One region of the Sphingomonas sp. Ant20 genome, then DNA from elsewhere that is predicted to be linked to it. Evidence: riboswitches for the same ligand, from Rfam matches in the RefSeq annotation. Region 1 holds a riboswitch; each other region holds the start of a gene.
What was found. Region 1 has a riboswitch for cobalamin ahead of NI18_RS27210 (TonB-dependent receptor plug domain-containing protein). Riboswitches for the same ligand answer to the same signal wherever they lie in the genome.

Region 1 (13,004 bases):
CGTCGACCAGGGCCTCGTCACCAGCCGCACCCCGGATGACTTGCCTGCGTTCTGTGCAAAGCTCGTCGAGGAGTTCTGCGAGGGCAGGCACGAGGCGCAGGCGGAGAACGCATGATGGCGCGCTTTGCCGACAAGGTGGTCGTGATTACCGGTGCCGCCTCGGGCATTGGTGAGGGTGCTGCTCGCCGTTTCGCCGAGGAAGGCGCGACGCTGGTGCTGGGCGACATCGACAAGGGCGCGCTCGACCGGTTGGCGGGCGAACTGGGCGGCACCGTCGAAACGCGGGAAACCGACGTCACCGACCGCGCCGCGTGCGAGGCGCTGGTCGATGCGGCGATCGACCGCTTCGGTCGGATCGACGTACTCGTCAACGACGCCGGCGTCGACCATCTGGGCAAACTGGACGAGGGCGACTTTTCGGAATTCACCAAGGTGATCGAGACGGACTTGTACGGCGTCGTCCATATGAGCCGCGCGGCGATCGCACATCTGCGTGCGTCGAAGGGCTGCATCATCAACGTGTCGTCGGTGTCGGGGCTCGGCGGCGACTGGAACCACAGCTTCTATTGCGCGGCCAAGGGTGCGGTCAGCAACTTCACGCGCGCGCTGGCGATGGACGAGGCCAGGAACGGCGTACGCGTCAACGCGGTCAACCCGTCGCTGACCTATACCGGGCTGACTGCGGGAATGAAGGAACAGCCCGACCTGATCGCCAAGTTCGAGGAGCGAATTCCTCTCGGACGCGGCGCCGAACCCGCCGATATCACGGGTGCGATCGCGTTCCTGGCGAGCGACGACGCGCGCTTCGTGACGGGCGTCAACCTGGCGGTCGACGGCGGACTGACCGCGTCCAACGGTCAACCTCCGCTGTCCTGATATAACGAGGGCGCACCAATGCGCTCTCGTTCTCTTCTGGAGTCCATTCGGCAATGACGAACCCCATTACTTTCCATGCACATTTGGGCGCCGTCGATGTCTGACGCGCCCAAGGTCGCTATCATCACCGGTGCCTCGCAAGGCTTGGGTGAGGGGATTGCAGGTGCGTATCGCGCGCGCGGCTGGCGCGTCGTCGGCGTGTCGCGATCGATCGCAGCGTCGCAATCGGACGACTGGATTACCGTTGCGGGCGACGTCGCCGATCCTGAAACCGCGAGGCGCGCCGTGATGGCCGCGCGCGACCGGTTCGGGCGTGTCGACACGCTCGTCAACACGCCGGCGTGTTCATCGGTGAGCGTTTCACCGACTATACGGCGGAGCAGTATCGCCAGATCACGCAGACCAATCTCGCTGGCTTCTTCCACATGACGCAGGCGGCGCTGCCGCTGATGGTCGAGCAGGGCAGTGGCCATATCTTGCAGATTGTCACGACGTTGGCGGAGCACGCCAATGTCGAATTCCCCTCGGTGCTGGCGTCGCTGACCAAGGGCGGTCTTGCCGCGGCGACGCGCAGCCTGGCGATCGAATATGCCGCCCGCGGCGTACGCGCCAACGCGGTGTCGCCCGGCATCACCGAAACGCCGATGCATCCTCCCGAGACGCGCGCCGGGCTCGGAGCGTTTCACCCGCTCGGTCGGATGGGCACGGTCGCGGACGTAGTCAGCGCGGTGCTGTACCTCGAGAATGCCACGTTCGTGACGGGCGAAATACTCCACGTCGACGGCGGACAAGTCGCCGGTCACTGACGCGGAAGACAGGCACGCGTCGTTATATCTCTGAGTGGATCGGCGGGCGCCAAGCTCCCTGACCCCCTTGGCGCTACTGCAAGACGTGTTCGGCGCATCGGCGGGCGCTTGCCCTGTTCCTGCGAATAGCCAGTTTCTTCCTTGGCAAGCTTGGCGCGTTTCACAGCCCAGGCGACCTCGTCGGGCTTTTTTTGGCACCGCATCATTAGCCTGGAGCAGCACCATGTTCAGATGGAGTCCGGCGATCACTTCGGGATGCGCGTGCGCCATCCAGCCACCGATCGCGGAACCCCAGTCCCCGCCCTGCACGAGATAGCGTCGCGTGCCGAACAGCTCGACCATCAGACCGTGCATGAGTTCTGCGGTCTGCTTCGGTCCGATCGGAGACACGGGGCGGCCCGAAAACACGTGGCCGGGCAAGGACGGAACGACGACGTCGTGACCATCGGCGACGAGCGGCGCGATCAGCGCCTCGAATTCGAAGAACGACCCCGGCCAGCCGTGCAGCAGAAGCAGCGGGGGACGTGAGCCATCGCCGCGCGCACGAACGAAGTGGAGGCGCTGCCCCTGCACGTCGGCCGTAACCTGCGGCAGCATATTGAGGCGACGCTCCTGCGCGCGCCAGTCGTAGTCCGCCAGCCAATAGTCGACGAGCCGCTTGAGATCGGCGGGGCCGACGCCTGATTGCCAGGTTCCCGCGTCCGGCATAAGGTTTCAGTTGAACGCCTCGACCTTTGCGCGGATGGCGGCAAGGCGGTCGTCGAGTACCGCTATGACGAAGGGTTCTGCCATGTGTCGGTCCTGCCGATGGGGGTAAACCTTACTTCCCCGATTGAAAGCCTAACGTCGAACGCGCGAAGGTCGCCGAAAGGCGCTTCAAGGCGAGATGAACGAGCGGCTGCTTTTGGGAAGCGGGCACGGCGGTTTAGACGTCTGGTATTGGGTCCGCCCAGTCATCGTATAAGTCTTTTCCATCCCAGCCAGATGCCGCTTATCGGCGTCACCACACCGGCGATGGAGAACAGCCAGATCAGACCATCTTAGGCCGGGCGATGCAGCGTCAGTGTGTTCAGATCCCATTTATGGAGGAGATCGAATACCCAGCGGTACGTCCGCTGCCGCTCATCGACGGTTCGGAGAACCTCTCCGGTAACGGGATCGATATAGAGCCAAGTCTGTGCCGGATCGGCGAACCGCAGCTGCAAAACCGGCAGATGCGGGCGCGTTCCGACCGCATACCAGTATGCATCGGGCGCCGTCAGGCGATCGACCGAGAGTAGCGGCGCAGCACTCTCCAGTTGGCGTGCGGCCCTTACGGTTGTCACCTCTGTAGCTTGGGATGGCGCGAGTGTGACCGCATTCAACACTACTCGCCGCCCGTCGTGATAGGACAGCAGGACGAGGGGGGGTTCCCGCATAGTCAGTCAACTGCGCTATCACCGCACTCTCGCCTGCTATGCGGAGCCGGTCGAGTGCTAGGTCCGGCATCGGATCAGAGGACTGATAGATCCGCATAGCCGCCTCGTCTGGCTTCGTCCCGCGAAACAGATGGCCGGGATCGACCGACAGCCATCCGCTGAAGATCCAGGCGATCAAGAATAGACCACCCACCAGTCCCGCGACATGATGCCAGAGCATCCAGCCGTTGTAGGGCGTCATTCGCCCACCTTTGAAGCGACGTGCGCCGATGCGGGTCCGCAGTATGCCAATCCACATCCCCGCGACCGCCGCGGCGATGCAGGGACCAGACACCCACAGCACGACCTGACGCCAGGCCGTTTGATCCTGTCGTAGAACCGTCGGATAGAGCCAATGCGGCACCGAGCCGAGCCAGTTCCAGAACCGCTCGCGACGGGTGGTCACTTGAACGACGGAGCCAGTATTCGAAGACACATAGGCCTCCGTGCCGGAGGCGTCGGCCAGCGCAACCTTCCAAAGGGGACGGTGCCGATCGAAGCCGCCAGCAACCGTCCACTGATCCCGGGTCAGCCGTTCTACGTGCTTCGTCGGTGCGTTGCCAAAGCGGCCAGCGACCCGACAGGCATAAAGAGCATCGACTGGTCGCAAGACGGTACCGCGACTGGCGGCGAAAGTGGTGTGCGTTCCATCCCACCCGGTCACGCGCCAAACAGGCGTGCCGTCGCGCATCTCGAGCAACAGATCCTTCGGTAGCCGTCCCCCGTCCAGCGGGGGCGGCACGTCCACCGCTGCCCAGTGGATCACATCGCTTCCAGCCAGCTTCTGCGCTGGCGAGAGGGAGGGATAGGGCACGTAGAGCATCACCAGCCCGGACAGAAACCACATGGCGAAGAACAGGCAACTGGCGATGCCGATCCAGCGATGTACGAGGTACAGCCAGCGCCGGGGACTCTTGCCAAGCCCCGGCCACCTGAGGGAGTTAAAAGCTGGCACGAAGCGAAACGTCGACTGACCGGGCACGGCCAAGGACCCACTGCTGGTTATTGTACGTGCTGATCGCATAGTTGCGGTCGAACAGGTTGTAGGCGTGGATGTCGACCGCGAACTGCGGCGTCATTGCATAGGAGAGCGTTGCATCGACCATGGTGTAGCTGGGGACGCGGAAGCTGTTCGCATTGTCCGAATAGCGTCGTCCAACGTAGCGCAGCCCGGCGCGTGCCTGGAGCGCGTGCGTCGCGTTCCAGCGCAGCGAGAGATTGGCGGGCGTCTCGGGCACGTCCGGCGGGGTATTGCCATCGAAGCGCGTGCCGCCGGAGACGAAGTCGTCGAACGTCGCGTCGAGTATGCTGCCGTTCGCATCGATCCCGACACCATAAGGCAGATCGAGCGATACCGCGGCCTCGATACCCTTGGCCGATCGCTGGCCTACCTGCTCGACCGGGCTCGTCGGGGTCAGCTGTGCCAGCAGGCGCTTCTTGACGATGCGGTAGGCGGCGAGGGTGGCGGTGCCGCGACCGTCGAGGAACACCGCCTTGGCGCCGACCTCGACCTGGTCGCCGACCGCGTTGCTGAACTGCACCTGCCCGGTCGAATAGGTCGTCAGCGTCCCCAGCGGGTCCACGCCGGTGGCATATTGCGCATAGAGCGACACCGTCGGGATCGGCTGATAAACGCTCCCGATCCGCCAGGTCACATTGTGCAGCCGCTTGTCGAGTACGAACGTCTCGGTGCCGGTGCCGCCCGGATAGTCGATCGACCAGCGGCGGATCGTGTCGCGTTCGTAGCGGACGCCGCCGACGATCGAGATGTGCGTGCCGAGCTTAAGCCGGTCCTCGGCAAAGACCGCATATTCGGTCGTGCGTGTGCGATAGCGCGGTGCGATGCCTTGCGTGTCGATGATCAGACCGGGATCGAACGCGAAGGGATCGACCTCCGAAACCTGCGGGTCAGACCCGAAATTGTGCGAATAGGTCAGTTTGATGAGGTTGACGTCGAAGCCCATTACCAAGCGTTGCCGACGCCATCGGCGATGCCCGTCCTGAACGTCACGCTGCCCTGGTCGCCCCATTGCGTCTGGTCGTGGACGATGCCGGTCATGTCGGTGCGCAGGACGCCTCCGGGTGTGCCGGTGTTGCCGCTGCCGTTGGCGCAGACCCCGTCCGCGGCGATCCAGCAATAGCTTTCGAGATTGAGCCAGGAGCGTTTCGAGATGAGGCGATAGGCCTGGTTGCTGACGGTGACCGCATCGCTCGGCGTCCAGTCGACCTGCAGGCTGGTACGGTTGTCGCGGTACCGGATAAAGCCGTCACGTGTGTTGTAGTTGCGCTCCCGGATGCGGTCGTCGAGCCGACCGTCGATCAGCGGTGTGCCGAAATAGCGCATCGGCTTCTGGTTGCCATAATCGTCCCGCGCAGTGACGACGAGCGTGTCGGTCGGTGCCCAGCGCAGCGTGCCCGATACGGCATGGCTGCGCGACTGGCCGCGATCGACAAAGCCGTCGGACCGGCGATAGCTGCCGTCGATGCGGTAGGAGAGGCGCTCGGTGATCGGCCCCCCTGCGCCCGCCGCGAGATGGAAGCTGTCCTGCGACCCATAGCCGATCTCGCCCTCCACGTGCGTCCGCTGCGTATCGGGTTTGCGCATCAGGACATTCACCGCGCCGCCCAGCGCGCCCTGGCCGTAGAGCACGGAGGCCGGACCACTCAGGACGTCGATCCGCTCGACCATCCACGGATCGGTCGGGAAGGTGATCGTGCCGGCCGCCGGGAACAGCCTGATGCCGTCGATGAGCTGGAGCACGGATCCCTGACCGCTGAACCCCCGCGCGGCGAGTGCGGTGCCGCCATTGCCGGGATTGCCCGCGTTGCTGATGCCCGGTGCGCGGCTCGTCGCGTCGATCACCGACATATCGCCGCGCGCGCGGATCGTGGCGCCGTCGATGACCGACAGCGTAGCGGGAGTCTCGAGCGGCGTAAGGCCCAGGCGGCTGCCGGTCCCATTCGGCGTGGTGAGCGTGTCCTGGGCATACTGTCCGACGATCAGGATGTCCTTGGTATCGGGATCCGGCGCGGACTGCGCGTCGAGCGGTGCTGCGAAGACAGGCGACAGAATAGCGTCCGCGAGCGCGAGGCGAGACAATAGGAACGGCATTACGGTAATCCCCCGGGCGTCTAGCGAACCCGGCAGGGACCTCCCGCGAACGGCCGACATCCGCGCCAGCCGGACGCGATTGCGACCGGCACGCATGCCCGTGCGGTCCCCACCGCACACGTCGTCGCTCGACGGAGTACCGTGCCGCGGCCACCCCCTGGGCCAGGCAAGAGCGACCAGACGCCGGCAGGTCTCCTGGCTCACGGGTCCTCGCACGATGCACGGCCTTCCCAGGCCCTAATGACGTAACGTCTGGCCCAGTGGCTGCCCCTTCCTTTGCAGGAAGAAGCGAAATGCATCGCGCTCGCCGCTTACAGTTGCAGGGACAGCCTCGGCTTCAGGTGGCGAACCACCCTCACCGCGTTCCCTATTAAGCCCCTTCCGGGGCACCGACGCGATCATGCCGACCGTCTCCAGCGGAGCAGGTCAGCGGGGATGATGTATCCTGACGAAGACGATCCGGCAATTGGTCGACGCGACGATTGCAAAGGTCCAAAAAGAGTGCCGGTGCCCATTAACGAATGTCGGAAGTTGGGAAGCGGCAGATGCGTCTAGAACGACCGGAATTGGGTCAGAATTGCTATCCATCGCGCGCTGAAATCAACAGGCGCGGCCGGCGATCTATAAGCCTCGTGAGACATAATATTTTTGCGAATCTCAATAGGTTAAACTTGCGCCTGCTCGCGCTCGCCTCAACGATCATGACAAAACCGTTATATTGCTAGTGACTCGCAACAGCATATGACATAGAGGCCTCCCGATAACGGGGGGTTCAGTATGAGTTTTTCGAGTATATTGCTGGCGAGTGCAGCGTTTGTCGGAGCACCTTTGCCAGCTCCGGCTGAGGAGCCAAGGACCGTGGAAACGGCCTCCGGATCGGACGATGCGCAGAAGTCCGACGAAATCATGGTGATCGGCAAAAGCTATGGTCGTGCGGTCGGCAAGACTGTGACGCCGCTCAAGGACACGCCGAACACCATTACCGTGATCGATCGCGATCAGATCGAGGGTCAGAACTTGTTTACGCTGGAAGACGCGCTGACCGCGACCAATGGCATCACAGTCAATGGCGTCGGCAGCGAGGATCCGTCGTTCTTCTCGCGCGGGTTCGCGATCACCAATTACCTGATCGACGGCGTCCCGAGTTTTGCGTTCAACTTCCCATCCGCCGTGCCGGACCTGTTCTTCTACGACCGGTTGGAAGTGCTGCGCGGCCCGGCAGGTCTGTTTAGCGGATCGGGCAATCCGGCGGGCAGCATCAACATGGTGCGTAAGCGACCGCTCGACGCGTTCAAGATGCAGGCTAGCGCCGGTGCCGGCAGCTACGACAATCTACGCTTCGAGCTCGACGTCTCGACGCCAATCAGCACCAAGGCAGGCTTACGGTTCGGTGCAATGGCACAGGACCAGGATCAGTTCTTCGCAAACGCGCACCGCAACCGCATTGGCGGGTTCGCAGTCGGTTCGCTTGAGATCGGCGAGCGCACAACGCTGACGGTCGGCGGCTATTACGACCGTTTCCGTCCAGCGGTGCAGTCGGGCCTGGCCGGCATCATCGGTGGCGCGGACGGCAGCGACGGCAAGTTGCTCGACGTGAAGCGATCGACCTATCTCGGCGCCGACTGGAACCGGTTCAACGCCGAGACCTGGACCGGGTTCGCCGAACTCGCGCACAAGATCAGCGATCGCTGGACGTTGCGCGCGACCGGCCTGTTCACCGACGTCGATCGCGTCGACATCTACAGCTATATCGGCAACCAGCCGGTCACCGCGACCAACGGCTCGACCAGCCACATCGCCTATCGCGGCGACAGTAAGCAGCAGACGCGATCGTTCGACTTCAACGGCATAGGCACTTTCCCACTGTTCGGGCGCGACCAGACGCTGATCCTCGGCACAGATTATCAGGCGAGTTCGGGCACGTCCTATTTCACCCGGCTGTCCAATTATGCGCGGATCGACGTGTACAACCCTGTATCGCCGTTCGAGCCGCCGCTGAACCCGTATGGCGCGTCGCCGTATTATCCGGTGCAGGGGACGGGGGCGACCTGTCCCAATTCCAGCACCACGATCACGCCTGCCAATTGCGCGCTGCAGGTCTATGGCGGTTCCTCGACCGACGTCGAGCAGTACGGCATCTATGGGCAGATGCGAATGAGCCCGCTCGCCGGCCTGACGCTCATCAGTGGCGGCCGCGTGACATGGTGGGATACCACGACGACCACGTTGCTGACACCAAGCGGTGTCTTGCCACCGTCGACCCGCTACGGGATCGACAACCGCTTCACGCCCTATGCCGGAATCGTCTGGGACTTGACGTCGCAGCTCAACCTCTATGCGAGCTATGCCGACAGCTTCACACCGCAGGCGGCACCGGTCGGCCGGGCACGTCCCGACGGGCAGCAGATCGAGCCGCTGGTCGGTGCGCAATATGAGGCGGGCACCAAGCTTTCGCTGATGAACGATCGCCTGTTGCTGTCTGCGGCAGCGTATCAGATCACACAGACCAACAGGTTGTTCAACGATCCCGACATTCAGACCGTCGTGCTTCAGACCGGCAAGGTCCGCTCGCGCGGTATCGAGGCCGAGGCGACCGGCGAGATCCTACCCGGCTGGCGGATCAATGGCGGCTATACCTACACCAAGACTAAGTATCTGGAGGACCAGACCACTGCGTTCGAGGGGCTGCCACTGGTGCCGATCGTGCCGAAGCACATGGTTAAGGCGTTCACCAACTACGCCCCGGTCGATGGGTCACTGGCAGGCGCGAGCCTTGGCGGCAGCGTGACATGGTTCAGTTCGACCTATGGCGGCAATGCGGCGGTGTTCAACGCCGACGGTACGCTGCGCACCCGGTCCACCATCGTCCGCCAGCCAAGCTATGCGGTGCTCGACCTGCGCGCAGGCTATAAGTTCAACGAGAGGGTGGGTGTCTCGGTCAACGTCGCGAACGTACTCGACAAGACCTATTACGCGCGCATCGCCGCCACCGGCCGCGGCAACTACTACGGCAGCCCGCGCACCGCGTTCGCGACGCTTCGGTACAGCTTCGAATGACGGCGGGCGATGCGCATGCCCGTGCGCGATGGGCGCGGCGCGGCGACATCGCGCTGCGCGTCGTTGCCTCCGTGCCGCTCGCTTATGCAACTGCGAGCCTGTGGGCGATGGCGCTTGCGCGGCTGCTGCCGGGGGATCGTGCCGAGGCGACCGTCACCGCCGCGCTGATCGCGCTCGCCTTGTGCTCGCTTGCGGCGATGTGGGCGTTCGCGGCCCGTAGCGGTTGGCGCGCGATCTGGACACTCGGCCTCGCAGCGGCGGTTGCGGCCGCAATCACGTGGATATCGATCGGCGCGACGGGGCGGGTATGAGCAAGGGCTTCCGTCAGTCGCAGGCGTTCCTGCACACCTGGTCCGGATTGCTGCTTGGCTGGATCCTGTTCCTCGTCTTTGTCGCCGGCACGATCGCGTTCTGGCGCGAGGGGCTTAACCGCTGGATGCGACCCGAGATCGCGCGCGTCGAACAGCCGATGCGCGTGCTGGCAGGGTCGCAAGCGTTCCTTGCTCGCAAAGCGCCCGATGCGAAGAGCTGGATTATCCCGGTAGCGACGGAACGATCGCCCGGTGCGCAAGTCTTCTGGGTGCCGCAACCCAAGCCCGGCGAAGAACGTGGCAGGCGAGGCAGGCGAGGGCGCGGCGACACGCAGGCACTGATCGGTGCCGACGGACAGGTCGCGCAGGCGCGCGAGACGCGGGGCGGGGAGTTCTTCTACCGCTTCCACTTCGATCTCCACTACATGCCGGTGATCTGGGCGCGGTGGCTGGTCGGGTTCGCGACCATGATGATGCTGGTGGCGATCGTCAGCGGGATCGTCACGCACAAGAAGATCTTCAAGGACTTCTTCACGCTGCGACGTGCCAAGGGCCAGCGATCCTGGCTCGACGGTCACAATGCGACCGCGGTGCTGGCGCTGCCGTTCCACCTGATGATCACTTATACCGGGCTGGTCACGTTGATGACGCTTCTGATGCCGTGGGCGGTCGTCGCCAATTATAATGATCAGAATACCCTGTTCGCCGCGCTGTTCCCGGCCGCCAACGTGGTCGAGCGGACCGGCCGTCCCACGCCGTTGATCGATCTGCGACGGATCGCGACCGACGCCGAACGCCGACTCGGCGCGCCCGCCAGTTTCATCGAGGTCAGCGATCCCGGCGACGCCGCTGCACGGGTCACGATCAGCCAGAGCGCCAATTCGATGCTGTCCTCGCGGACGCCGCGACTGACCTATGACGGCGTGACCGGGCGCCTCGTCTGGCGTTCGCCGCCACCGGGCGCCGCTGCCGAGACCGCGGGCGCGATGATCGGGCTCCACGCCGGACGGTTTGCAGGCGACGGCGGCCGCTGGCTCTACTTCCTGTGCGGGATCGCGGGCACGCTGATGGTCGCGAGCGGTCTCGTGCTATGGACCGTCAAGCGTCGCGAGCGCCTGCTCGATCCGACCCGGCCGCATCTCGGGTTCCGCCTCGTCGAGCGGCTCAACGTCGCGGTGATCGGCGGTTTCCCGCTCGGGATCACGTGCTTTTTCTGGGCCAACCGCCTACTCCCGGTAGCACTTCGCGGACGCGCCGATTGGGAGATGCACATGCTGTTCATCGCTTGGGCTGCCGCGGCGCTGACGGCCTTCGTCGTCAGGCCGGCGCGCGTTTGGCCTTCGCTATTCGCGGTGACCGGGGTGCTGCTCGCTGTGTTGCCAATGTACGACGTCGTCGCGACCGATCGCGGGTTGTTCGCGTCGCTGGCGATAGGCGACCTGATGATCGCTGGCATCGATGCGGCGATCTCGGTCTTCGGAATAGGGTTTTTGCTGCTTGCCCGCCGCGTCGCGCACCATCGCCCCGCTGCAAAGCGCGTTCGCAGGGCTGAAGCCGCCACCGCCTCCACGGTTCCGGAGCCCGCCGAATGAGCATCCTGTCACTCCTGCTCGGCAGCGCCGCGTTCTTCCTGCTTGGCCTGGCGACCGAGGCGCATCATCGCCGTCGGTTCGGGGCATGTCCGCAGGCAGCGCGGTGTAAAATGTTGCGGACCGGCGGCTGGCTTTCGCTGGTCGTGAGCGTCGCGCCCGCCCTTCTTGCTCAAGGATGGATCTTTGGACCGATCCTTTGGGCAGGCGCAATCATGGCCGGCGCCGGGATCGCCTTCCTCGTGCTAAACTTCGTTCCCGCTCGCGCCAACGGGCGATCCTAAAAAACCGTAGCTCAGGGGTTTTCCCTTGCGCAGCAGTCATCCTCTACATCCCTGCAGTCGTACAGCCCCAGGTCGCGACCGCCAAGGAAAATGGCACGATTTCACTTCCGGACGGCGTTGCACAGACCATGCATCGCATCACGACGACCTCGTATGTCGCCCATTTAAGTGGTGACGCTGTTGCGCAACGAGCGGGCAGTGTTTTCCAGATCAAAACCTCTGACCAATTGCGGTCAGACCGCCAAACCAGGGATCTCATCAGTAAGCGCTTCCAACCGCCTGTGTAATGGATTGGCGTGCAGGTGCGGCGCATCGATCTGATGAATGAATGGCCGATATTGGGCAGCCGACAAGAGCCTACGAATGTCGGCTTGTGGGTCAACCGGCGGGCATACCAGCGTTGCGCATTTCGGCTTGGATATATGACTGATCCCAGGGGTTCATCCCGACGCAAAGCCGGGAGCTTCCATGAACAAGATCGTATTCACTCACGTCTGCCTCGCTACCACGCTGATCACTGGCCCCGTACAAGCCCAGCGTAATCCGCAAGTCGTTGGACTCCAACCGCAGGCAGAGCCATACGCTACCGAGTCTGTGGTCAACCATCCGCGCACGATCGGCTGGCCAGAAGGGCGCAAGCCCGTGGCGCCCCGCGGTTATGAGGTGGTGAAGTTCGCCGGCGGCCTTGAGTATCCACGCCAGGCGTTGCTGCTGCCAAATGGTGACGTGCTAGTTGCAGAGGCCCGGACCAAGCCGAAGCTCGACGCCGAGCCGGAGGTGCAGCGCGGACAGGCGCTTTCCAAGACGACCGGATTTAGCGCAAATCGCATCACGCTTCTCCGCGACGCGAACCGGGACGGCATCGCCGAACAGCGCTTCGTACTGCGTGAAGGGCTCAACCAGCCGTTCGGGATGCAATACGCCAGCGGACGACTCTATGTTGCGAATACCGACGGCGTGGTCAGCTTCCCCTATCAACCGGGTCAAACGCGGATTACCGCAGCGCCCGCTCCCCTGATCTCGCTACCTGCCGGGGGCTATAACAATCACTGGACGCGCAACCTGCTGCTCAGCCCCGACGCGCGCACCTTGTATGTGTCCGTGGGTTCCGCTTCCAACGTCGGCGAGCATGGAATGGACGAAGAAAAGCGCCGCGCCGCGATCCTCGCGGTGGATCTCGCAACCGGGCGTGAGCGACTATACGCTTCGGGTCTGCGCAACCCGGTCGGCATGGCTTGGGCACCTTCGAGCAACACCTTATGGACTGCGGTAAACGAACGGGATGAACTGGGCGACGATATTTCCCCCGACTATCTGGTCGGCGTTCGTGAAGGAGGCTTCTACGGCTGGCCGTACAGCTATTATGGCAAGCAGGATCCACGGCATCCCAACGAGAAACGCGATCTGCTCGCAACCACGCTGATGCCCGACGTCGCGGTCGGTCCGCATGCCGCAGCGCTGGGTCTTGCCTTCAACAAGGGAACGGATGCGGGCAAAACGGCCTTTGTTGCC
Region 2 (3,025 bases), on a different contig from region 1:
GGCGAGCCGGCGCAGCGTCGACACCGGCACCGTCGACGCCGCATCGAGCCGTGCGTCGATCCGCCCGTCGGCCGGCAGCACCGCCAGCGCGATCCCCCGCGCCCGCGCCAGTACCTCGACCTGCTGCAACCCATAGGACCAGTAGGACCGCCCGCCGATCAGCCGGATCACGATCCCCTTCGCCCCCGTGCCTGCGCCACCGTCCAGCGTCCGCTCGACATAGGTATCGACCGACAGCGGATGCGCGAGCGCGGACAGGTTGGCGAGCCTGAGCGACGGCAGCGGGCTTCCACTCGCCGCCGCACGCCGCCACCCGGCCGCGAACGCGCCGAGATCCCCGTCCGAAAAGGACAGGACGACGAGGTCCGCCGGGCTCTGCGCCAGGTCCTGCGGGACCGCGCTTTCCTCCAGCCCGTGGCTTTCGCGGAAGACGACGTGCATCGCCCTCAGCCCTGAAGCGCGGCCCGGATCCTTGCAGGGTCGATCCGGTCATGCTCGGCGATCACCACCAGCCGCGTCTGCCGCGCCTCGTCGGCGCGCCACGGCCGATCATATTGCGTCCGCACCCGCGCCCCGACCGCCTGCACCAGCAGCCGCATCGGCTTGCCCGTCACCGCGGCATAGCCCTTCACGCGCAGGATGTCGGCGTCGCGCGCCAGCGTCTCGATCCGCGCGGCGAGCGCCGCCGGCTCCGCGATCTCGCCAAGCTCGACGATCATGCTGTCGAAATCGTCATGCTCGTGATCGTCCGCGCCATCATGGTGCGACGGCCGCGCCGCGATGTCATCCTCCGCCGCCGCGTTCAGCCCGAGCACGACGCGCGGATCGATCACCCCGTCGGTCAGCGCGATCACCGGCAACGCACGCGCGGACTCCGCCGCGATCACCGCGCGCGCCGCAGCCACACCCGCCTCGCCCGCCAGATCCGCCTTGGTCAGCAGCACCAGATCGGCACAGGCGAGCTGGTCCTCGAACACCTCGGCAAGCGGCGTCTCGTGATCCACGCTCGGATCCGCGCGCCGCTGCGCCTCGATCGCGGCGAGGTCGGGCGCGAACCGTCCCGCGGCGACCGCTTCCGCATCGGCCAGAGCGATCACCCCGTCGACCGTGATCCGCGACCGGATCGCGGGCCAATCGAACGCCTTGAGCAACGGCTTGGGCAAAGCGAGCCCCGACGTCTCGATCAGGATGTGGTCGGGCCGCGGGTCAAGCGCGAGCAAAGTTTCGACGGTCGGGATGAAATCGTCCGCGACGGTGCAGCAGATACAGCCATTGGCGAGCTCGACGACATTCTCGGCCGGGCAATCGGGGATCGCGCAGCCCTTCAATATGTCGCCGTCGATACCGAGCGTGCCAAATTCGTTGACGATCACCGCGAGCCGCCGGCCACCGGCGTTGCGGATCAGGTGGCTGATCAGCGTGGTCTTGCCCGCGCCGAGGAACCCGGTGACGATGGTAACGGGAATCTTGGCCAGGGTCGGCTGGGGGTCGGTCATGCGATACTCTCCGGGCGTCGGAACGACAGCCACGGACGGACGCACGCCCGCAGCCACACGCGCGCACGACCTGACGGCCGCACGCGTTCGTCGCTCAGACGGAGTACCGTGCCGCGACCATCCCCTGGATCAAGGCAAGAGCGACCATGACGCTGGCAGGTCTCCTGGCTCGCGGGTCGAAGCTCGATGCACGCCTTCCCAGGTCTCGTGACCCAGTGGCTGCCCCCGCATCGGGGGCCTGTGCGTCTCGCTCACCGCTTACAGTTGCAGGGACAGCCGCGGCATTGGGAGGCAAAGCTCCCGCACCGCATTCCCATTCAAGCCCCGAAGGGCACCGGCGCGATCTGGTCAGGTTCGGTAGAACCAAACCTCGAGGTTGGGTTTAGAGGAGTTTGGCGACTGTGCCAATGCACCTGACCTCCGTCATCCTGACGAAAGTCAGGACCCAGAGCCACGCGTAATGCGCTGCCTGGCCCTGGGTCCCGGGTCGAGCCCAGGATGAGACGCAGCTCGTTACCCCCGAACCACCTCGATCTCGTCGAACCGCTTCCACCGGTAGATCGCAAAACTCAGCACCCAGCATGCCACGAACAGCGCGATGATCGCAAAGCCCAGCCCGTTGAAATTCTCGCCCAGCGCCGAAGCGACGTCCCACACGCCCCCGCTGAGGCCCAGCTTCGACGCCAGCAGCGCGAGCGTTTCGATCCCGCCGATCGCGATCGCGACGATCGCCGAGATCAGCGTGATCGTGATGTTGTAATAGAGCTTGCGGATCGGCTTCACGAACGCCCATTCATACGCGCCGAGCATCACCACCCCGTCGGCACTGTCGACCAGTGCCATGCCCGTCGCGAACAGCACGGGCAGCACCAGCACCGTACCGATCGACAACCCGTCCGCCGCCTGGCTTGCAGACAGGCCGAGGATCGCGACTTCGGTCGCGGTGTCGAACCCCAGCCCGAACAGGAACCCGAGCGGCGCCATGTGCCAGCTGCGCGTGACCAGCCGGAACATCGGCCGGAACAGCCGTGCGAGCAGCCCGCGATTGCCAAGCAGCAGGTCGAGATCCTCCTCGACATAGCGCCCGCCGCCGCGGACATGGCCAAAGGTCCGCCACACCGATCGCAGGATGATCAGGTTCATCGCCGCAATCGTGAACAGGAACAGCGCGGATATCAGCGTCGCGATCACCCCGCCCGCCTGCTTGAACGCCTCGAACTGCGCCAGCGCACTCGCGGTCAGCGCGATGGCGACCGCGGCGATCAGGACGATCCCCGAATGGCCGACCGCGAACCAGAAGCCGACCCCAATCGGCCGCTGCCCGTCCTGCATCAGCTTGCGCGTCACATTGTCGATCGCCGCTATATGATCCGCGTCGACCGCATGGCGCAGGCCCAGCCCCCAGGCGAGCATCGCGGTACCCAGCATCAGCGGCTGCGCCTGGAACAGCGCGAACGCCCATCCCCAAGCGGCGATATTGGCCGCCACCAGCATCGCGAACATCCAGCCGATCCGGTGTCGCGTCGAAC
Region 3 (13,004 bases), on a different contig from region 1:
GCTCGTCGAGGCGCAACGCTCGCCCGGCGGCACCTTGTCGGGGTTCATCGCCAGGCACATCGAGCAGCCAGGCTCGCGCCATTCGAAGCCTGCGCCGGTGAAGATCCGGTCGAGCCCCTCGGCCTCGGCCTGACGCTTCACAAGGCCGGATCCGGGGACCACCAGCGCGCGGACACCGTCGGCGACCCGCCGACCGTTCGCGATCGCCGCAGCCGCGCGCAGATCCTCGATCCGGCTGTTCGTGCAGCTGCCGATGAAGACATGCTGAATCGCGACGTCCTGCATCGCGGTACCCGGCGTCAGCCCCATATAGTCGAGCGACTTGCGCGCCGCCGCCTGCTTGGCGGGGTCGGCAAAGCTCATCGGGTCGGGGACATGACCGGTGATCGGCACGACGTCCTCGGGACTAGTGCCCCAGGTCAGGCCCGGCGCGATATCGCTCGCCTGCAGCACGACCGTCTTGTCATAGGTCGCCGCCGCATCGCTCGGCAGCGTGCGCCACCAGGCCAGCGCACGCTCCCAGGATTCGCCGCTCGGTGCCATCGGCCGGCCCTTGATATAGGCGAACGTCGTCTCGTCCGGCGCGACGAGGCCGGCCCGCGCACCCGCCTCGATCGACATGTTCGCGACCGTCAGCCGCCCCTCGATCGACATCGCGCGGATCACGTCGCCGGTATATTCGATCACGTGACCGGTCCCGCCCGCGGCACCGAGCCGCCCGACGATCGCGAGGATCACGTCCTTGGGGCTGACGCCGAAGCCCAGCGTGCCGTCGACGCGGACCTCCATCGTCTTCGACTGGCTCAGCAACAGCGTCTGCGTGGCGAGCACATGCTCGACCTCGCTGGTGCCGATCCCGAAGGCGAGCGCGCCGAGCGCACCATGCGCCGAGGTGTGGCTGTCGCCGCAGACCAGCGTCGAGCCGGGCAGCGTGAAGCCGAGTTCCGGCCCGACGACATGCACGATCCCCTGCTGCACCGCGGTCGCGTCGATATAGTCGATCCCGAACTCGGTCGTGTTGCGACGCAGCGCGTCGAGCTGCTGCGCGCTTTCGGGATCGGCGATCGGCAGCGGCACGCCCGCGGCGTCGACGCGTGCGGTCGTCGGTAGATTGTGATCGGGCACCGCCAGCGTAAGATCGGGCCGCCGCACCCGCCGTCCGGCGACGCGCAGGCCTTCGAACGCCTGTGGGCTGGTCACCTCGTGAACAAGGTGGCGATCGATATAGATCAAGCAGGTGCCATCGTCGCGCCGTTCGACGACGTGCGATGCCCAGATCTTTTCGTAGAGGGTCTGCGGACGGGTGGCCATGCGGCCCCGTTAACCGATAATGCCTGCCGCGCAAAGGTTCGCGGCAATTTTCATGCGCCGGACCATGACCGGATCGCGTCGATGCGTGGTCCGCGTGACGAACCTCGCGGCGCTGGGATCCGTCGTTACGCGTCTGCCAGCATCTGCTCGGCAAGGCGTCGGCCGGATAGCCAGCCGCTCTCGATCCGCGGCGCCAGCAGCCAGTCGCCCGCCGCCCCGATCCCCTCGCCCGCATTCCAAAGGCAGCCGGACTCGCCCGCCGCGGCGCGGGCATAGCGCCAACGATGACCGACACGGACGATCGGCACGGGCAGCGCGTCGGCACACTGCGCGGCGAGCGCCGCCTGCAGCTGATCGACCACCGTCTCCGCCGCGTCTTCCAGATGATCGCGGGACCAGTCTGGCGTCGCCTGGACGACCCAGGCCTCCGGACCATCGCGTCCGGGTTTCGCGCTGTTGCGCGCGGCCCAGCCGATGATGCCGCGATCCTTCAGCACATCGTCGGGAATCGATAGCGGCGTCTCGAACGCGAACATCGCCGTCCAGCACGGCGCAGACCGGCTGTCCGTCGCGACGCGCGCCATCGCCGCGTCATGCGGTGCGAGGAGCGCCGCCGCCTGTTCCGCAGGGATCGCGACGACGACGCTGTCGAACAGCGCCGCGTCGCCGGGATCGAGCTGCCACCCCGCGGCCGTCTTGCGCAGCGCGGTGACCTGGGTGTTCCAGCGCACGTCCGTCTGCGCCGCAAGATGCCCGACGATCGCGTTCATCCCCGGCGTCCCGACCCAGGCATCGGGCCCCGCCGCGGGCCAGCGCGCGACGACGCCCGCCGCCGCCCAGCCCTGCATCGCCGCCACGAAATCCGGGTCGCGCATCGTCAGATATTGCGCGCCATGGTCGAACGCGATCATGCCGCCGGGCGTCTCGATCCGCCGCGTCGCCATCCGACCACCCGCCCCGCGTCCCTTGTCGAACAGTGTCACCTCGCAGCCGTCCTGCTGGAGTCGCAGCGCACAGCTCAGGCCCGCAATTCCTGCACCAATGATCGCAACCTTCATGACGTCTCCGATCGACGATCCGCGGGACGGCGCGATACCGCTCCCGGGCCTAACCGACCAGCCTGAAATCCCCCGGGGCCTATCGACCGGCGTATCGGTCAGATCGTCTCGGATCGCATCGTCCGCACCGTATAGACCTCGACCCCCTGCCATGTGTCGGACTCGAAGCGGACGCGGATTTTCGACTTGCCGCGCGTGGTTTCGGGCGGCAGCGTATAGGTCCGGACGTTGCGGGCGGCGGTGACGTCACCCGTGAGCCGCTCGCGCGCCAACGGCATACCGTCGACCGAGATCCGAAAATCCTTGTTGCGCTGTCCGCCGCCATATTCGACCTGCAGCGTCAGCGGCCCCGGCGCGACCGCCAGGTCGAATTCGAAATATCCGATGTTCACGTTGCGGCTACGGTCGGCGACATGCGACACCGCCGCAGAGTTGCCGCTGTCGGCGAACGCGTGGTCGACCTCGGGCTGCTGCTCGCCCAGTCGGATGACATCGACCGTCCGCGCGGCCAGCGCCGCCCGCTCCTGCGACGCACGCGCCCAGGCGAGCTGCGCAGTCGGCCACTCGGCGGTGCCGAACCGGCGGAAATAGACCGCGGTGCGGTTGTCATGCTGCGCAAAAAACGGTCGCAGCGTCAGGTCGCCCGGCTTGCCCTGCCCGCCCAGTCGATACCGGTGCAACCCGCCTGCCGCCGCCAGCACAGGTTCCGCCCGGTCGGTGACGAGCGCGGGGTCCGGCCCGTCGGACCGACGGTCCCCCGCGCCCATATCGGCCGCAAGGACCAGCGGGCCGCTGAGGAACGCGATCAGCCTGGGATCGTCGGGCATCGATTCGACGCGCACCGGCATGGGCAGCGACAAGGCAATCTGATCGCCCGCCTTCAGCCCGGTCAGCAGCAGATACGCGCCGTCGCGCACGCCGGCCGTTCTGCCGTTCACCTGCAACAGCGGCGCTGCGCACCAGCCGGGCACGCGGAGCGCCAGCGTCCGCGGCGCTGTCCTGACGGCGATCCGCACCGTGTCGCCGAGCGGGAATTGCGTATCGATGTCGAGCTTCGCCTCGGGGGCATCCAGCGTGGAGGCATAATAGAGGTTGATCGCAACCGCATCGCCGCGCTTCCAGTAGATGCTCTCGCCGTGCTTCGAATGGCTCTCCATGCCCGACCCGACACAGCACCAGAAATCCTCGGTCGGGCTCGAATGCACACGCCCCATGCCCGGCGCCAGCGCGGTGAAATAGGTGAACATCCCCGTGTCGGGGTGCTGCTGGCTCATGATGTGGTTGAGATGCGCGCGCTCGTAAAAGTCGAAATAGCGCGCATCGCCGGTCCAGCCATAGAGATGCCGGGTCAGGCGCAGCATGTTGTAGCTGTTGCACGCCTCGCACGTCTGCTGGTCGAGCCGCTGGGCAAGCTTGCGCGGCTCGCCGAAATGCTCGTGGTCCGAATTCCCGCCGATGACATAGCTGTGGTCGCGCGTCACGATCGTCCAGAACGACCGGGCGACCCTGGCATGATCGGTATCGCCGGTCAGCTCATGCAGCCGCGCCTCCCCCACGATCTTCGGGATCTGGGTGTTGGCGTGATGCCCCGCGAGGTCGTCGCGCGCGTCCCTGAGCGGGTCGACGATCGCGTGATGCCGCAGCCGTTCGGCCAGCGTCAGCCAGCGGCGATTGCCGGTTCGCGTGTACAGCTCGGCATAGGATTCGGTCAGCCCGCCATGTTCGGTCCGCAGGATGTCCTGCACCTGGACGTCGTTCAGTCCTTCCAGGATCGTGCCGAGATAGGTCCCAAGCCTGATCGCCACGGCCAGACCCTCTGCAAGCCCGGCATGCCGGTGCGCGTCGAGCACGCCCGCCATGACCTTGTGATAGGTGTACAGCGGCACCCATCCTTCGTTCAGGCTGAACCCGGTCGACCGGATCTCCCGCTTGCGCAGTTCCTCGTACACGACCTTGCCATCGACGGTCTTGCCGTCGCGCTCGACGGTCGTCCCGCCGGCATAGCCATCGCCCTGCTTCCGCTGGATCGCCTTGAGTTCGGCGACGATATAGGCCGCGCGGTCACGGAATTGCTGGTCCCCCGTCTGCGCATAGATCAGGGACAGTGCGCTGAGATAATGACCGAGCGAATGCCCGGCGATCCCGCGTGACTCCCATCCGCCATAGACTTCGCCCTTGGTCGGCAACCCTGCCCCGGCATGGAAATTGTGCAGCAGACGGTTCGCATCGAGCGACAGCAGATAGCGCTGGTTCGCCTGCACCGACGTCAGAAAGATCGACGGCCGCAACCGCACCTGCGACAGCGGAAACGGGGTCGCCGCCGAGGGTGCACCCGCCGCCGCCAGGGCGAATGGCGGCACCGCCCCCAGCGCAATCCCTGCGCCTAGCGCACCGCGACGCGTCCAACCCATGTCACTCTCCCAGCCACGTCTTCAGACACAGGCTATCGGCTTCACTTGTCGGAGTAAATCCCGGGACTGACATGAGCTTCCGGTGTGATCGCGACCACCACTGCGCCGTGATCCAGACCCGGCCCCACCTACGCGAGGGTCTCAGTCGCGCGGCGCGCGAGCGATCACCGCCTGCGCGGCCCGGAGGCGGGCCTTCCAGATCTTCACCGACGGATGCCCGGCCGCGAGGCCGGCGAGCCGCCCCTCGATCTGGACGGCCTCGTGCTTGGCTGCGTCGAGCTCGGCGGCTGTCGGCGCAGGCTGGATATTGGCGCGCGCGTGTGCGCCGGTGCGTCCCTTGCTCTTGGTCATGGCCAAAGCGATGGCCCCGGATGCCGCGCCGCGTCAATGCGGAACGGTAGCGACACGGCCCGCTGTGGCGCGCGCAACACCCGAGCAAGGTCGCGTCAGCCCTTGACGCGTTCCGCCATCGCGGCGTTGCCCTGCCCGGCCGCGACCGAACCTGCCGATCGTCCCGCCGCGTCCTCGATCGTCCGGTCCGCACCCGCCGCCAGCAACAGGTCGACCTGTGCCCGGCGATTGAAGAGCGATGCCATCATCAGCGCGGTCTGCCCGGCATGATTGCGCGCGTTTACGTCGCACCCTGCCTTCAGCAGCCGCGCCGCGATCGCATCCTCGCCCTTGAACGCGACACCCATCTGCGCGCTGTTGCCCTGGTCGCGATCCGGACGGCAGGCGTCGGCGCCCTTGCCGATCAGCGCGTCGACCGTGGCAAGCTGTCCGTTATACGCCGCCAGGATCACGGGCGTGAAACCGCGCTCGTCATAGGCATTGATGTCGGCGCCGGCCTTGAGCAGCGGATCGATCATGTCCGTGCGGCCGAGCCGCGCCGCCTCGAACAGCAGCTGCTGGCGACGCTCGGGTGATGGCAAGGCCGCGACCGCAGGGGGCGTGCGTCGCTCGGTCGCAGCGGCCTGTGGACCGGCTGCGGCGAGCAGCGCGGCAAGATAAGTCAGCATCGTCGGTCTCGATTCCTTGAAGTCTGCCACGGCAGGAGGCGCGCGCCATGCCGCGCCTCCTGCCCCGGGATCAGCGGGCGCCCTGGCCCGGGTTGGCGGCGCGATAGTCCGCCACCGCGCGCGACACGTCGGCGATCGGCACGTTCACCGCGGTTGCCAGGCGCGTGCCGAAGTCCTTGTCGGCCTGGTAAAAGTAGCTGACCATGATCGTCTTCGTCCGCGCCGACGTCACGACATTGAGATCACCCGCCAGGTTGGTGACCAGATCCGCCTTGTCCTGCGGCTTCAGCGCCCGGTAGAATTCGCCCGCCTGGGCGAAGTTGTTGGTCTTGGCGATCGGCTTCGCATCGACGGTCGCGTCGATGCCATAGGGCGCGGCGCGGAAGCGGGCATCGGTCGACTTTGCCGCGGTCGCCGCCGGGAAATAATTCACGTCGGACGCGCGGTTGGCGTGGTCGAGCTGGCCGTCCTGGTAATTGTTGACGACGCTCGCGAGCGGACGATTGACCGGCAACTGCATCGCATTGGCGCCGATGCGATAGCGCTGCGTGTCCGAATAGGAAAACAGCCGCCCCTGCAGCATCCGGTCCGGCGACGCCTCGATCCCCGGCACGAGGTTGGCCGGTGCGAACGCCGACTGCTCGGTATAGTCGAAGAAGTTGGTCGGCACCTTGTTGAGCGTCATCTCGCCGATCTTGCGGAACGGTACGCCCAGCCATTCCTTGGTGTCGTCGAACGGATTATAGTCGAGCTTGGCGAACGCCGACGCCGACATCGTCTGCACCATCAGGTCCCAGACGGGGAAGTTGCCCTTGCCGATCTCGCCATAAAGATCGTCGGTCAGGTAGTTCCAGGTCGCGGTCGCGACCTGCGCGCCGTTCAGGTTGCGCACGCCCTGGCGGCTGATCCAGCGGAACTTGGCGAACACCGTTTCGCCCTTGGCATTCACGAGCTTGAAGGCATGGACGCCGTTGCCGTCCATCGTCCGGTAGGATGCCGGCGTACCAAGGTTCGAATAGACATGCGCGAGCATGTTGGTCGCCTCGGGCGTGGCCGAGAAGAAGTCGAAGAAGCGATTGGGGTCCTGCTTGTTCGTCAGCGGCGAGGGCTTGAGCGCGTGGATCATGTCCGGGAACTGGATCGCGTCGCGGATGAAGAAGATCGGCAGGTTGTTGCCGACCAGATCCCAATTGCCCTGATCGGTGTAGAATTTGGTCGCAAAGCCGCGCGGATCCCGCATGCCCTCGGGGCTGCCCGAGGGGTGGATCACGGTCGAGAAGCGGACGAACACCGGCGTCTGCTTGCCGGGCATGAACAGCGATGCACCGGTGATGCTCGAAATGTCCGCGGTCGCGGTGAACACGCCGTGGGCACCGGTTCCGCGGGCATGGACGACGCGCTCGGGCACGCGCTCCCGGTCGAAGCGTGCGAGCTTCTCGATCAGCGTCGTGTCCTCAAGCAGGACGGGGCCAAGGTCGCCCGCCGCCTCGAGTGGCGGTTCTCGCCGATCGGCGCGCCATTGTCGCGGGTCATCTGCGGTGCGGCGACACTCGCTGAATCACCCTTGGCTTCGACGGTGCCGGCAACCCCGGCCTGCGCCAGCGCGGGCTTGCCGGCGCTGGACGGGGCCGCCGCGGTCGTCATGCGGGTTTCCGCCTGCGTCTCGGCCGGCGCCACCGTCTGCGCGGCGACTGGCTGAATCATGGCACCAGCCGATGTCGCAGCCAGCAGCATCGCCGTCACGGCCTGACGGCTCTTCACGTTCTTCATCTCTATCCCTTAATCCTGCATGCCATCAGCGTGGCATCCCCGCACAGAGCGTGCGGCACCGCCGCCTCCTGATCGAGGACGCGCATCGCGCCAAACGGAGCTTCTGGATCACAGCAATCGAGCAGGACGATCGAGCCGCCATCGCGCCGCTCGCCGGACGATTGCCGAACGATCCTGACCGGGATAGACCGGCGCCGCTGACCTGTTCGATCCGAGCAGGGCGGCATGATCGCGTCGGTGCCCCGAAAGGGCTTAATAGGGAACGCGGTGAGGGTGGTTCGCCACCTGAAGCCGAGGCTGTCCCTGCAACTGTAAGCGGCGAGCGCGATGCATTTCGCTTCTTCCTGCAAAGGAAGGAGCAGCCACTGGGCCAGACGTTTCGTCATGAGGGCCTGGGAAGGCCGTGCATCGTGTGATGACCCGTGAGCCAGGAGACCTGCCGGCGTCTGGTCGCTCTTGCCTGGCCCAGGGGGTGGCCGCGGCACGGTACTCCGTCGAGCGACGACGTGTGCGGTGGGGACCGCACGGGCATGCGTGCCGGTCGCAATCGCGTCCGGCTGGCGCGGATGTCGGCCGTTCGCGGGAGGTCCCTGCCGGGTTCGCCAGACGCCCGGGGGATTACCGTAATGCCGTTCCTATTGTCTCGCCTCGCGCTCGCGGGGGCTATTCTGTCGCCTGTCTTCGCAGCACAAGTCCACGCCCAGTCCGTGCCGGATCCCGATACCAAGGACATCCTGATCGTCGGACAGCATGCCCAGGACACGCTCACCACGCCGAATGCGACCGGCAGCCGCCTGGGGCTCACGCCGCTCGAGACCCCCGCGACGATCTCGGTCATCGATGGCGCCACGATCCGCGCGCGCGGCGACCTGTCGGTGATCGACGCGACGAGCCGCGCACCGGGCATCAGCAACGCCGGAAACCCCGGCAATGGCGGCACCGCGCTCGCCGCGCGCGGCTTCAGCGGCCAGGGATCCGTGCTTCAGCTGATCGACGGTATAAGGCTGTTCCCGGCTGCCGGCACGATAACCTTTCCGACCGATCCGTGGATGGTCGAGCGGATCGACATCCTGAGCGGCCCGGCCTCGGTGCTCTACGGCCAGGGCGCGCTGGGCGGCGCGGTAAATGTCCTGATGCGCAAACCCGATACGCAGCGGACGCATGTGGAGGGGGAGATCGGCTATGGCTCGCAGGACAGCTTCCATCTCGCGGCGGGCGCAGGGGGGCCGATCACCGAGCGCCTCTCCTACCGCATCGACGGCAGCTATCGCCGATCGGACGGCTATGTCGATCGCGGCCAGTCGCGCAGCCATGCCGTGTCGGGCACGCTGCGCTGGGCACCGACCGACACGCTCGTCGTCACCGCGCGGGACGATTATGGCGACCAGAAGCCGATGCGCTATTTCGGTACGCCGCTGATCGACGGTCGGCTCGACGACCGCATCCGGGAGCGCAACTACAACACACGCGACGGCGTCATCCGCTACCGGGACAACCGCACCAGCCTGCAGGTCGACTGGACGCCGAGCGATGTGGTCACCGTCAGCAACCAGGCCTATCGCCTCAGCTCCAAACGCTCCTGGCTCAATCTCGAAACCTATTGCTGGGTCGCCGCAGACGGGGTCTGCGCCAACGGCAGTGGCAACACCGGCACACCCGGTGGCATCCTGCGTACCGACATGACCGGCATCGTCCATGATCAGACGCAGTGGGGCGACCAGGGCAGCGTGACGTTCAGGACGGGCATCGCCGATGGCGTCGGCAACGACTTGGTCATGGGCTTCGATGTCAACCTTATCAAACTGACATATTCCCACAATTTCGGGTCTGACCCGCAGGTTTCGGAGGTCGATCCCTTCGCGTTCGATCCCGGTCTGATCATCGACACGCAAGGCATCGCACCGCGCTATCGCACGCGCACGACCGAATATGCGGTCTTCGCCGAGGACCGGCTGAAGCTCGGAACGCACGTCTCGATCGTCGGTGGCGTCCGCTTCGAGCGCGACACGATCCGCCGCTGGTCGATCGACTATCCGGGCGGCACCGGCACCGAGACGTTCGTGCTCGCCAAGCAACTGCACAATCTGACCTGGCGGGTCGGGAGCGTCTATCAACCGATCACGACGGTGTCGCTCTATGCGCAATATGCCACCGGCGTGGACCCGCTGGGGACGCTGACGACCTATTCGACCGGGCAGGTGCAGTTCAGCAACGCGGTTGGCGACCAGGTCGAGGTTGGCGCCAAGGCGGTGTTCCTCGACGGTCGCGGCACCGCCACCCTCGCCGCCTACCGCATCGTCAAGAAGCGCCTGCTGGCGCAGCTGACCCCGACGAGCCCGGTCGAGCAGGTAGGCCAGCGATCGGCCAGGGGTATCGAGGCCGCGGTATCGCTCGATCTGCCTTACGGTGTCGGGATCGATGCGAACGGCAGCATACTCGACGCGACGTTCGACGACTTCGTCTCCGGCGACACGCGCTTTGACGGCAATACCCCGCCGGACGTGCCCGAGACGCTCGCCAATCTCTGGCTGCGCTGGAACGCAACGCGTGCGCTCCAGGCGCGCGCCGGGCTGCGCTACGTCGGGCGCCGCTATTCGGACAACGCCAACAGCTTTCGCGTCCCCAGCTACACCATGGTCGATGCAACGCTCTCCTATGCAGTGACGCCACGGCTCGCGGTCGACATCCACGGCTACAATTTATTCGACCGAAACTATGCGATCAGCACGTACAACAACCAGCAATGGGTGCTCGGCCGTCCCCGCGCGGTCGACGTCTCGCTTCGCGTCGGCTTCTAGCGCGCCCCGCGGCCGGCAGCCCTTGGGACGGGCCGCCGGCGATGTCGCCCCCCGGGAAACCCCGGATAGCCGGTCGCGCGCGCGCCCGCCTAAGCCGCATGGCCACCCCATGAGGAGACATTGCGCATGCCGTTTTACCGGGCTTCCGAGCTGTTTACCCTCCGTCCCGTGCCGCCCACGCTCGGCAAGCCGGCATGGATGAACCTGCGCGCCGTGCCGCGGGCACCCTGGGCGGGGGAGCCGGAGGCACTGCGCGGGCCCGGCATCTACGGCATGTTCCATGACGACCGGCTCGTCTATGTCGGCCTATATGCCGGCAAGGCCGAGCGGCCCTTTGGCGGATCGGTCCTCGAGCGCTGGGAGAAGCACGTCACCTATCAGACGCTGCGCTCGCCCTATGTCACCTTCGCCCGTCGGCATCTCAAGCATCTGCATGCGCTCGCCGCCGCAGAGCCCAACGGACCGATCGAGACGATCGTTGCGATGCTGGCACTGAACGGCGATGAAAGCCCGCTTCTCCAGCGCAAGGGCGGCAGCTGCACCTTCGCCAAGGCGCAGCTCGCAGCCGCACACTGGGATGTGTTCGGGCCGGGGAACGAGGCCACGATGCTCGATCACCTCGGCTTCACCTATCTCCAATTGCCGCGCGACCTGGCCGCGACCATGCTCCCCGAGCCCGGGCAGCGGCCGAGCGCATGGGTGAAGAAGCACTGGCTTGCGCCGATCGAGCGGGACCTCATTGCCGCGTTCATGCCGCCCTGCAACGACGGCACCGAACCCGGCGACGCGCCAGCGGTCGATCCGGTCGCGTTCGAGGAGCGGCTCGCCCGGCTGCTCGCCGACCGCCCCGCACCCGCCGTCGAGGATCTGGCCGGAGAGAGCGAGGCCGATGATGAAACCGATGGTGACGAGGAAGCGCTGCGCACCGAACCGACCGCCGCGCCGAACGAGCGCGAGGCGCTGCTCGACGATCTCGCCCGGCTCTGCCCCGGCGCGCTGGAGATCTATTATACTGACGTTCCCGATCTGCGCATCCGGCCGCGCTCGCACGCACGCCGGGTGCTGCTGAACGTCTTTGCACATGGCGGCGGGCTCGCCTGCAGGACCAAGGCGAGCGTGGCGGCCTGCCGCGCGCTCGGCTTCGATGCGAACGACGCGCCGGCGGGCGTGTCGATGAGCGCGGCGTTTCCGATCGACCTGTCCCGCCACTCCGCGGCGGATCTGTTCGCAGTCGCCGGTGCCGCCCTCCCCGGCGACTGACCAGCCGGTCGGGGGGGCCGGCCATTGCATGATGTGCCCTGGCGAGCCACAAGCCCGTCAGGGCGCCCGCCCTGCTGCGCAGACCTTCCGATTCCGCGTCTAAACGCGGTTGCCTATGGATCGCTCCAGCGCCTGGCCCCCCACAGGATCAGATCACGGCCGACGAACACGACGCACACGTCGCCAATGGCAAACGCCAGGCCCAGCCATGTCCATCCATGAGATAGCAGCAATGCGGGCCACGCGACGGCGAGCACGATCAGCAGCACGCCGATCGGCCGCGTCAGGCGGTTCCACCACCGCCGCGGCACGACCTGATGGCTGTAGACGATGACGCTGCCATCCTCCTGGTACCAGAGCTCGCGCACCTCGTGAATCGGATCAGGTCCTTCCGTCATCGTACGGCTGCGCCCGTTACGCGGTGACGATTCCGCGATCGCGAGACACTATGGGCTGGCATCGATACATTCCCGGGGCTGGCTCGCGATCATCATGGCCATCGCCGCCGCGCCGAAAACCCGGGAATTTCCCCGATGGCCTATCGGCGCCGGATGCGGCTAGGCAGCCCTCAATGCCGCTGCCTCCCTCTCCGCCCCGCCTCTCGATCGGTGCCGTAGCCGGCAAAACAGTGCCACGACTGGCCGACCTTCCCTGGCTCATCGGCTATGCAGCGGCGTTCGCGGCCGCGCACCAGGCCGCGGCAGGCTGGGGCGGTCAGGGCTTCTACTCGCTGCTCTATCCCGCCGCGGGCGTCAGGCTGGCGCTGCTGTGGAGCCGTGGCCCGCGGCTGACGCTGGCGGTGATGGCGACGGAACTGATCGTGCAGACGATCGCCGGCATCATCGTTCCGGGTCAGGCCGGCTGGCTGACCGCGGCAAACGGCGTCGCCCGGCCCGCGCTGACCTATGGCATCGTCGTCTGGCTGGTCCGCCACGTCGCGGCGCGGTCGCAATCGAGCCTCGGCGTCGCGCCGATGCCGCTCGGCCTCGCCGCAGTCACCGCGCCGGTCGCGGCGACCATGGCGGCGCTGCCCTGGACCTTGTTCAGTCCCGAATTAACGGGCGTCTCGGGCCTTCGTCAGACGGTGGCATCGCTGACAGGCTTTGTCGTCGGCGACCTGCTCGGCGTGTTGCTGATCGCCCCGCCCTTGCTCTGGGTGGTCCATGCGGGGCAGGACCGGCCCCGGGCACTGCACCGCCCGACGCTCCGCCAGCTTGCCGGACTGGCCGAAGCGGCCCTCGTCCTCGGCGCAGCGATCGCCGCGAGCACGCTGCTGGCAGAGATCGGGCTGGGCGTGCCCGCCGCCCCAGCGCTGCTCGCGGTCGCCTGGATCGGCTTGCGCTTCGGCCGCACCGCAGGCTGGTGCGCGATCGTGAT

Region 2: another riboswitch for cobalamin. It lies ahead of cobW (cobalamin biosynthesis protein CobW); the one in region 1 lies ahead of NI18_RS27210 (TonB-dependent receptor plug domain-containing protein).
Region 3: another riboswitch for cobalamin. It lies ahead of NI18_RS00830 (TonB-dependent receptor); the one in region 1 lies ahead of NI18_RS27210 (TonB-dependent receptor plug domain-containing protein).

Annotation. Positions count from the first base shown of each region.
Region 1 is NZ_JRVI01000148.1:27,659-40,662, reverse strand. Features, by position in the region: gene NI18_RS15745 (type 1 glutamine amidotransferase domain-containing protein) at 1-115, shown strand, start outside; gene NI18_RS15740 (SDR family oxidoreductase) at 115-876, shown strand; gene NI18_RS27225 (SDR family NAD(P)-dependent oxidoreductase) at 973-1,305, shown strand; gene NI18_RS15735 (SDR family oxidoreductase) at 1,218-1,682, shown strand; partial or broken gene NI18_RS27220 (epoxide hydrolase) at 1,962-2,390, opposite strand; gene NI18_RS25170 (hypothetical protein) at 2,723-3,007, opposite strand; gene NI18_RS27215 (TonB-dependent receptor) at 4,081-5,169, opposite strand; gene NI18_RS27210 (TonB-dependent receptor plug domain-containing protein) at 5,103-6,251, opposite strand; cobalamin riboswitch at 6,419-6,660, opposite strand; gene NI18_RS15715 (TonB-dependent siderophore receptor) at 7,110-9,308, shown strand; gene NI18_RS15710 (hypothetical protein) at 9,305-9,619, shown strand; gene NI18_RS15705 (PepSY-associated TM helix domain-containing protein) at 9,616-11,211, shown strand; gene NI18_RS15700 (DUF3325 domain-containing protein) at 11,208-11,492, shown strand; gene NI18_RS15695 (sorbosone dehydrogenase family protein) at 11,961-13,004, shown strand, end outside.
Region 2 is NZ_JRVI01000128.1:6-3,030, forward strand. Features, by position in the region: partial or broken gene cobN (cobaltochelatase subunit CobN) at 1-441, opposite strand, end outside; gene cobW (cobalamin biosynthesis protein CobW) at 447-1,496, opposite strand; cobalamin riboswitch at 1,633-1,850, opposite strand; gene NI18_RS14845 (HoxN/HupN/NixA family nickel/cobalt transporter) at 2,010-2,999, opposite strand.
Region 3 is NZ_JRVI01000003.1:15,172-28,175, reverse strand. Features, by position in the region: gene leuC (3-isopropylmalate dehydratase large subunit) at 1-1,311, opposite strand, end outside; gene NI18_RS00860 (FAD-dependent oxidoreductase) at 1,437-2,369, opposite strand; gene NI18_RS00855 (glycoside hydrolase family 127 protein) at 2,468-4,780, opposite strand; gene NI18_RS00850 (hypothetical protein) at 4,922-5,131, opposite strand; gene NI18_RS00845 (ankyrin repeat domain-containing protein) at 5,227-5,796, opposite strand; gene NI18_RS00840 (catalase) at 5,870-7,240, opposite strand; gene NI18_RS26130 (hypothetical protein) at 7,240-7,569, opposite strand; cobalamin riboswitch at 7,788-8,028, shown strand; gene NI18_RS00830 (TonB-dependent receptor) at 8,277-10,367, shown strand; gene NI18_RS00825 (hypothetical protein) at 10,494-11,627, shown strand; gene NI18_RS00820 (hypothetical protein) at 11,741-12,025, opposite strand; gene NI18_RS00815 (ATP-binding protein) at 12,199-13,004, shown strand, end outside.